One region of the Mesorhizobium sp. B2-4-19 genome, then DNA from elsewhere that is predicted to be linked to it. Evidence: riboswitches for the same ligand, from Rfam matches in the RefSeq annotation. Region 1 holds a riboswitch; each other region holds the start of a gene.
What was found. A riboswitch is a leader RNA that binds a small molecule or an ion and turns the genes downstream of it on or off. The one in region 1 is predicted to bind cobalamin.
Positions count from the first base shown of each region.

Region 2: another riboswitch for cobalamin. It lies ahead of bluB (5,6-dimethylbenzimidazole synthase); the one in region 1 lies ahead of FJ546_RS11160 (DUF1636 family protein).
Region 3: another riboswitch for cobalamin. It lies ahead of FJ546_RS07815 (DUF1636 family protein); the one in region 1 lies ahead of FJ546_RS11160 (DUF1636 family protein).
Region 4: another riboswitch for cobalamin. It lies ahead of FJ546_RS05820 (aromatic ring-hydroxylating dioxygenase subunit alpha); the one in region 1 lies ahead of FJ546_RS11160 (DUF1636 family protein).

Region 1 is NZ_VFUV01000005.1:115,934-118,129, forward strand. It holds gene FJ546_RS11155 (winged helix-turn-helix domain-containing protein) at 1-896, shown strand, start outside; cobalamin riboswitch at 927-1,133, shown strand; gene FJ546_RS11160 (DUF1636 family protein) at 1,173-1,601, shown strand; gene cobW (cobalamin biosynthesis protein CobW) at 1,604-2,196, shown strand, end outside.
Region 2 is NZ_VFUV01000001.1:290,334-292,529, forward strand. It holds gene FJ546_RS01350 (histone deacetylase family protein) at 1-914, opposite strand, end outside; cobalamin riboswitch at 1,035-1,215, shown strand; partial or broken gene bluB (5,6-dimethylbenzimidazole synthase) at 1,388-1,894, shown strand; gene FJ546_RS01360 (hypothetical protein) at 2,068-2,196, opposite strand, start outside.
Region 3 is NZ_VFUV01000003.1:358,375-360,570, reverse strand. It holds gene FJ546_RS07820 (PAN domain-containing protein) at 1-538, shown strand, start outside; cobalamin riboswitch at 668-875, shown strand; gene FJ546_RS07815 (DUF1636 family protein) at 966-1,364, shown strand; gene FJ546_RS07810 (ABC transporter ATP-binding protein) at 1,361-2,149, shown strand.
Region 4 is NZ_VFUV01000002.1:544,309-546,504, forward strand. It holds gene FJ546_RS05815 (DUF680 domain-containing protein) at 1-36, opposite strand, end outside; cobalamin riboswitch at 531-731, shown strand; gene FJ546_RS05820 (aromatic ring-hydroxylating dioxygenase subunit alpha) at 845-2,092, shown strand; gene FJ546_RS05825 (hybrid-cluster NAD(P)-dependent oxidoreductase) at 2,113-2,196, shown strand, end outside.

The DNA.
Region 1 (2,196 bases):
TGCGCTGGCGCATGCAGCGCGCCGAGCAGGGCGACGAGATGTATCTGGGCCTGGCCAAATGGGGCCGCGAGCATGCCGCCTACATAGAAGAGATCTACCGCGAGGTTGTCGCGCGCGGCCCGATCGCGGCTTCGGCGCTGGAAGGCCAGAAAGGTTCGGGCGGCTGGTGGGGCTGGAGCCATGCCAAGCACGCCTTCGAATGGCTGTTCTGGGCTGGCCGCATCACCACGGCGCACCGCCGCGGCTTCGAGCGCTTCTATGATTTGCCCGAGCGCGTGCTGCCGCAGGCGATCCTCGACCTGCCCGTGCCGCCAGCCGAGGACGCGCACCGCGAATTGCTGCGCATTTCCGCCCGCGCCCATGGGGTGGCGACATCAGGCGACCTGCGCGACTATTTCCGGCTGTCGCCGGCCGACATGAAAGGCCGGCTGGAGGAACTGGTCGAGTTGGGTGAACTGCTGCCGGTGCGCGTCGAAGGCTGGGACAAGCCGGCCTACCTTCACAAGAACGCCCGCCTGCCCCGGAAGATCGAGGCCCGCGCCTTGCTGGCGCCGTTCGACCCGGTCGTCTTCGAGCGCTCGCGCTCGGAGCGGCTGTTCGATTTCCACTACCGCATCGAGATCTATACGCCGGCCGAAAAGCGCCAATACGGCTACTACGTCCTGCCTTTCCTGCTCGGCGACAGGATCGTGGCGCGCGTCGACCTCAAGGCCGACCGGCCGGCCAGCGTCCTGCGCGTCCACGCCGCCTACGCCGAGCCCAACGCTCCGCCTGAGACCGCCGCGCAGCTCTTCGAGGAACTGAAGCAGATGCAAGGCTGGCTCGGCCTTGAACGCATGGAAGTGACGCCTGCCGGCGATTTGGGCTCGGCGCTTGCCGACATCGCCATGTCGTAGCCGTGCGTTGACACCGCTGCCTGCAAAAGCCTAAATCCCGCTCCAGACGGTCCCTTGCCCGCAACGGCAGGGGCTAAGAGGGAATGCGGTGCGAGGTGAAAAATCTCAAATCCGCGGCTGTCCCCGCAACTGTAAGCGACGAGCCGAGGCCGAAAGCCACTGGGATGTTCCCGGGAAGGCGGCACCCAAGGCGATGACCCGCGAGCCAGGAGACCTGCCGTCTGCGACAAAAGAATCCGATCGCCCGGCGGGTTTCCGGGCAAGGAGCCCGGCTTTTTGGACCAGAACGGCAGTTTTTCGCCTGGCACAGCGGACAATTCGTCCGCCGACAGCGAAGCTTTGCCCGGCGTCACGGTGATCGTCTGCGCCTCGTGCCGCGACGAGACCGGCTCCGACGCCCATCCCCGCGCCGGCGAACTGTTGGCCGAAGACACGCGCTGTGCCGCATCTGATGAAAACATCCACATCCGCACGGTCGAATGTCTCGGCAATTGCAAGCGCCGGCTGAGCGCCGCGATCCTGCGCGACGGCTGCTGGAGCTACGTCTTCGGCGATCTGACCGTGAGCAGCGGCGCCGACCTTATCACCGGCGCCAAGCTCTTCGCCACCTCGACGGACGGCCTCATTCCATGGCGCGGCCGGCCTGATTCTCTCAAGCGCGGCCTCGTTGCCCGCATTCCTCCCCTCGACCTGCTGAAGGACTGATCATGAGCGCTTCCGTCACCCGCGTCCCCTGCACCGTCGTCACCGGCTTCCTCGGCGCCGGCAAGACGACGCTGGTCCGCCATCTCCTGGAGAACGCCGGCGGCAAGCGCATTGCGATCATCGTCAACGAGTTCGGCGACATCGGCATCGACGGCGAGATTTTGAAGGGCTGCGGCATCGACACCTGCCCGGAGGAAAACATCGTCGAACTGGCCAATGGCTGCATCTGCTGCACCGTGGCCGACGATTTCGTGCCCGCGCTCGACCAGATCCTATCGCTGACGCCGAAGGTCGACCACATCCTGATCGAGACCTCGGGCCTCGCCCTGCCCAAGCCACTGGTCCAGGCGTTCCAGTGGCCGACGGTGAAGAGCCGCGTGACCGTCGACGGCGTCATCGCCGTGGTCGATGGTCCAGCACTTGCCGAAGGCCGCGTCGCCAACGACATGGACGCCTTGCAGGCGCAGCGTGCGCAAGATGACAGCCTCGACCATGACGACCCGGTCGAGGAACTGTTCGAGGACCAGATCGCCTGCGCCGACCTGATCATCCTATCGAAAAGCGACCTGATGAACGCCGCCGGCTCGGCCCGCGC
Region 2 (2,196 bases), on a different contig from region 1:
AGTCGCCCGACATGGGCGGCGACCGAAAATGCCAGTCCTTGCAGATCGTAGCCGCCCTCAAGCAGGCTGACGAGCCGGTTGCCGCTGTGGCGCGCGGCGCGCTGCATCAGCTGGCCGGTCGCCCAGTCGAAATCGTCCTCGGTCAGGTTGATCTCGGCCAGCGGATCGCGGTGATGCGCGTCGAAACCGGCCGAGATGATGATCAGGTCAGGCGCGAAATTGTCGAGCGACGGCAGCACCCGCGACAGGAAGGCATCGCGAAACGCCTCGCTGCCGGCCTGCGGCGCCAGCGGCGCGTTGACGATGTTGCCGGCGCCGGTTTCGGTCTTCGCGCCAGTGCCGGGATAAAGCGGCATCTGGTGCGTCGAGCAATAGAGAACCGAGGGATCGTCCCAGAAAATATCCTGCGTGCCGTTGCCGTGATGCACATCCCAGTCGACCACGGCGACACGCTCGGCGCCATGCTTCTTCTGGGCATAGCGCGCCGCGATCGCCGCCGTGTTGAAGAAGCAGAAGCCCATCGCGGTGGTCTTTTCGGCATGATGGCCGGGCGGCCTTGCGGCGACGAAGACATTGTCGGCGCGGCCTGCAAAGACGTCGTCGACGGCGGCGTTGGCGGCGCCGATCGCGGCGATCACCGCCTGCCAGCTCTTGGGGCTGGCGGTGGTGTCGGCATCAATGCGGGCAATACCCTCTTCGGGAATGGCGGCACGCACACGGGCGACGAAATCGGCGGGGTGCGCGTAGAGGATAGTGGCTTCGTCGCCCTCCGGCGCCTTGACACGATCGAGCGCGGCAAAGGCCTCGTCGTCGAGCACGCGCTCGATGGCGCGCAAGCGGTCTGGCCGCTCGGGGTGGCCGGGCGGCGTGATGTGTTCGAGGAAGATCGGGTGCGTGTAGAGACGGGTTGTCATGCCCCCTATCTAGTGCCCCGGCGCCGCGATGGCCATGCATTGCGGCTCGATCACTGGGGAAAATCGCGCCTGCGTCCGTTGGCGTCGCTGCGGGGATTGGCGCGGCCAAGGCTTCGGCGTAAGGTCGCGCCACTGCCTGGTGCCCGCCGCAAGCGGGAGAATCGGGAACACGGTTGAATCCCGTGGCGTGCCCAACGCTGTGAGGGGGACCGCGCCGGTAAATGCCACTGTCGATGACGGGAAGGCACCGGACGCGGGTTGATCCCGAGCCAGAAGACCGGCCTGGCAGGCATCGTCATCCGCATGGTCAGGCGGCTGGCATCAGAGCAACGTGCGTCCAGTTGGATGCACAAAGTGCGCTCTGACGGTGTGGAACTATTGCAATCGCAAGGGGACGAGCGATGCCGGAACACATGACCGCTCCTGTGGGCGACGGATTTGACCAGACGGCGCGCGACGCGGTCTATCGCGCCATGTTCACGCGGCGCGACGTGCGCAGCCATTTCCTGCCCGACGCGCTCGACGACGAGGTGCTGGCGCGGCTTTTGCTTGCCGCACATCACGCGCCATCGGTCGGCTTCATGCAGCCATGGAATTTCATCGTCATCCGCGACGCCGCGCGACGGGCAGAGGTACGCGACCTGTTCCTGGCCGCGCGCGAACAGGAACTGCCTGAAATCGAGGAGGAACGACAGGCGCTCTACCGCAAGCTGAAGCTCGAAGGTATCTGCGAAAGCGCCCTCAACATCTGCATCACCTGCGACCGCCGGCGCTCGCAGGGTTCGCCGCTGGGCCGCTGGCACAATCCGGAGATGGATCTCTACAGCACGGTCTGCGCGGTGCAGAATTTCTGGCTGGCCGCGCGTGCCGAAGGCGTCGGCGTCGGCTGGGTCAGCATCATCGAGCCGCAAGCGTTGAAGAGCCTGCTGTCCATTCCCGAGCATGTGACGCCCGTCGCCTATCTCTGCGTCGGCCGGGTTTCCGAGTTCGCATCCAAACCAGACCTGGAAACACATGGCTGGGGCCGGCGGCTGCCGCTGCCCGACCTGATCATGAGCGAGACTTTTTGCGGGCAAGGTGAGGCGCCACTGAAATCGACCGTGGCCCGCCTCAACGCCTCCGATGTCGCGCCGGCGACGACCTGCCCAGCCGATCAGTTCGTCGCGCCGGCCGTGCCCCAGCGCGAGCCACCAAAGGAGGCCAGCGCCTTGTCCTTCAACTCCCTGAACTTCGACGAGGCCTCGGCCAGCCTGATATCCCAGGCCGGATCGGGCACCTGGCC
Region 3 (2,196 bases), on a different contig from region 1:
TTTTGCCACCGATCCTCGTCGACAGGTGGGCGGCGTTTCCCCGCAGCCCCCGGTCATGACGACAGCGACCGATCCTGACACCGGCTTTGTCGTCGTATCGGGATGGGACGCGATTGGAAACGACCTACCCAACATGCCTATTCGAGGCGTCACTGCCGAGCAGTGCCAGAACGCTTGCGATCACGATTTTACGTGCTTGGCGGTTACATATAACACCAAATACCAGGCCTGCTTCATGAAAGGTGACGCTTCCGTTCTTGTGAAGAGCGAAGAATCAGTGATGGCGGCGAAGAAGGTTGTCGAAAGCAATCTGCACTATTCGAACTTGGTATTCGCAAAGAACACTGAGGTTTCCGGCGTACCCTATTGGACAGGACAGCTCAGGTATCCAGACTGCATCTTACAATGCGCGAATGAAAAATTGTGTATGGGTTTCAATTTCCGCAGCAAGGAAATGTCGTGCACGCTTTTCAACAGCGTCGCTCAATCATCCGACAACGTAGCAGTGGCCTCAGGAATCAAGAGCGTCGGGAACTAGCCGGGCGCGCGTGCGCGACGACAGGGGTTGACATCGCCGCGAAACATCGCTTCAAACGTAATGTTATTACATATAGAACATGCAGCGACGGCGTCGCAAAAAACTCATTGCGATGCGATCGATGGAAATCTACGGTGGGTGCGTGATGGTCCCCGCGCCGAAAGGCAAGGGGTGAAAAGGGAACACGGTGAGACCCGCAAAAGGTCGAGGCCGTGGCTGCCCCCGCAACTGTAAGCGGTGAGCAAGATCCGACATGCCACTGGCCGGCAAGGCTGGGAAGGCTGGATTGCGCCGAGACCCGCGAGCCAGGAGACCTGCCATCGGCTGAGTTGACCGGACGGGGTGTGCCGGGAGGAGACGTGGACGTCGGTCTTGTCGGCCGGCTAGCCGACATCCTTCCGTCGCCAGTTTTGAAAGTGACGGAAAGTTGGACGGCGCCATCGATCATCGCATCATCGTGTGCACGCTTTGCCGTGACGTTCCGACCGGAATCAGGTCGGGCGAAAGCCTGTGCGTCGATTTGCGCTCCCGGCTCGCGGTCTGCCATGAACCCGCCGTGGCGCATGGCTTCACGGTTGAAGGTGCCGAATGCATGGCGGGCTGCGCGCGGCCGCTGACGGTGGCCTTCGAGGCGCCGGGCAAGGCCTCTTATCTCTTCGGCTCCATCGACGCCGAGGCCGACGCCGGCGATCTCGTGCGATTTGCCAGGCTTTACGCCTCGCTCGCCGACGGCTGGTGCAATTCCGGACAACGTCCGCCGCGACTGACCGGCAAGACGCTGGCCCGCATTCCCGGGCCGGCCAAGTTTCCGGGCAACAGCCGATGACAATGCCACTCCTCGAAGCGCGCGACCTCAGCGCCATGGCCAATGGCCGGCATCTGGTCCACGCCGTCAGCCTGTCGGTGGCCTCGGGCGATCGCCTTGCCATCATCGGCCCCAATGGCGCCGGCAAGACCACGCTGCTGCGCATGCTGTCGGGCATGCTCAAGCCAAGTGCGGGCGAGGTGAAGCTTGGCGGGCGCCGCCTGGACCGTATCTCGACCGCCGAGCGGGCGCTGCACATCGCCGTCGTCGGCCAGACCGACCAGCCTGACCCGCGGCTGGCGGTGATCGACTATGTCGAGCTCGGCCGCGTCCCGCATGCCGGCCTGAGACGCAGGGGCGAGGAGCGCGACATCGTCGTCGACGCGTTGCGCCGGACCGGCCTGTTGCCGCTGCTTGGCCGCACCATCGGCTCGCTGTCGGGTGGCGAACGCCAGCGCGCCCAACTGGCGCGCGCCATCGCGCAGCAACCAAAGGTGCTGTTCCTCGACGAGCCGACCAACCATCTCGATCCGCGCGCCCGCGGCGAGCTGCTCGAGCTCGTGGCCGGCTTCGGCATGACGGTGATCGCGGTGCTGCACGATCTGGCTCTGGTGGCGCCCTTCGCCACCAGAGTCGCGGTGATGAGCGAGGCGCGGCTGCATGCGCTGGCGGCACCCCGCGAAGCGCTGACGCAAAAGCTGATCCGCGAGATTTTCGGCATCGACGTGTTTCGCCTGCGCCATCCGACCGAAGACCGCGAACTCACGGTGTTCGATGTTCCGAACCGCGCTGCGCCGCCATCCTGATCGACCCCATCCCTCATCCGACACCGTTCAGCCAAGGAGCAAAATCC
Region 4 (2,196 bases), on a different contig from region 1:
CAGAAGGGCGGCGGCAGTGAGAACAATCTTTTTCATTTTTGGTACTCCAGTATTTTTTCCGTCCGTCTAGCGGCGTGTCCTGGGATTGAAATCGCGTCGTTCGGACAGCCCCGATGTGGGAAAGCCAGTTCGCCGTTTCCAATCACGAAGTTGTTCCGTGTGGACCAAGAATCCGCTACTTGAAATTGTGCCAAGGGCTCCCAAACAAAGCATTTTTCTTCTCGATATCAAGTACTTAATAAAATCCAGCCGCAACATCACAGACTGTATCGGAGGTCCATCGTTCACACCGTCCTGCACGCACCGTCAACAGAAACGAACCGTTCGGTTCGATTTTAGAGTCTGCTAATAGTCACTTTTCGAAACCGTTAACCTCCTTTGCCCCGTTCCGGGTCGATTTTGACAGCCGGTACTGCTATCGGCGGAGACGATTTTCGTGACCGCTGCCCGTGACCTGATCGTTGCGCATGCGTGTCGCGCCGCATGGATACGATGTCGCTTTCATGCCGATGTCGCAAACGCTGTCGTGATTAGATCATGTCATCTCAGGTGCCGCTTCGTGACGACGGGCGGAGAATTGGGAAGCCGGTCAAAATCCGGCGCTGCCCCCGCAACGGTGGTGGAGTTCAAGTCGCAACGGGAGACCACTGGGCGAAAGCCTGGGAAGGTGTCGCGACCGTCCGCAAGGACACTCCAGAGCCCGGAAACCAGCCCGAGATTTTTGAACTCGACTGATCGCGGTGGGCGGTCAAGAGGCGGATCGCGCGTGCCCGGCTTTCGCCGAGCCGCGTCTCATCCTTCCTCAATCACCACCAGTTCAGTCCTTGAAGTATGGGGACAGGACATGGATGCGCGCAACGATATGCTGAGGCTGTTGAATGGCCGCAGAGAGGGCTTCTCGCTCGAGCAGCCCTTCTATACCGATCCCGATTTCTTCAAGCTCGACATGGAGCTGATCTGGTATCGCGACTGGCTGTTCGTCGGCCATGATTGCGAACTGCCCAAGCCCGGCAGCTTCACCACCGTACAGATCGGCGACTACCCTGTCGTGCTGGTGCGCGATCAGCAGGGCAAGATCAACGCCTTCCACAATTCCTGCCGCCACCGCGGCAGCCGCGTCTGCAACACCGACAAGGGCGTGGCCGCCAAGCTGGTCTGCCCCTATCACCAATGGACCTATGAGCTGGACGGAAGGCTGCTGTTTGCCCGCCAGATGGCAGACGGCTTCGACAAAAGCCAGTTCGGCCTGAAGCCGGTCGCCTGCGAAAGCGTGGCCGGCTATATCTTCATCTGCCTGGCCAAGGAACCCGCCGACTTCGCGCCGATGCAGGCGATGATCGAACCCTATCTCAAGCCGCACCGGCTCAGCGAAGCAAAGATCGCCTTCGAGAGCACGATCGTCGAGAAGGGCAACTGGAAGCTCGTCTGGGAAAACAACCGCGAGTGCTATCATTGCGCCGGCAATCACCCGGAACTGTGCAAGACCTTCCCGGAAGCCCCAACGGTGACCGGCGTGCAAGGCGCCGACAGCGATCCGGAAATGCTGGCACACTGGGCCAAATGCGAGGCGGCCGGGCTGCCGAGCAAGTTCCGCATCGATCCGGCCGGGCAATACCGCGCCACCCGCGCGCCGCTGCTGCGCGATGCGGTCAGCTACACGATGACGGGCAAGCGGGCGGTGAAGAAGAACCTTTCCGACAGCGTCTCGGCCGACCGCATCGGCTCCTTGCTGCTTTACCACTACCCGACGACCTGGAACCACATCCTCGGCGACCATGCCGTCACCTTCCGCGTGGTGCCGATCAGCGCCACGGAGACCGCGGTGACGACCAAATGGCTGGTGCACAAGGATGCAGTCGAGGGCGTCGACTACGATCTTGCCGAACTCACCCATGTCTGGACCGAGACCAACGACCAGGATCGCCGCATCGTCGAGGAAAACGCGTTCGGCATTCTGTCGCCAGCCTATGAGCCCGGTCCCTATTCGGAGCTGCATGAGGGCGGCGTGATCCAGTTTGTCGAATGGTACGCGTCCTTCATCGGCCCACGGCTTGCCGAAGATGGCCGGCCGGCCCTGCGCAGTGTCGCCTGAGAGGTTTGGGGATGAACGCGATGACGGATCTTGGCCTCTATCGCCATCTCGATCAGATGGCGCCCTGGAACGACAGGCTGCAGGTACTGGAAGTGATCGGCGTC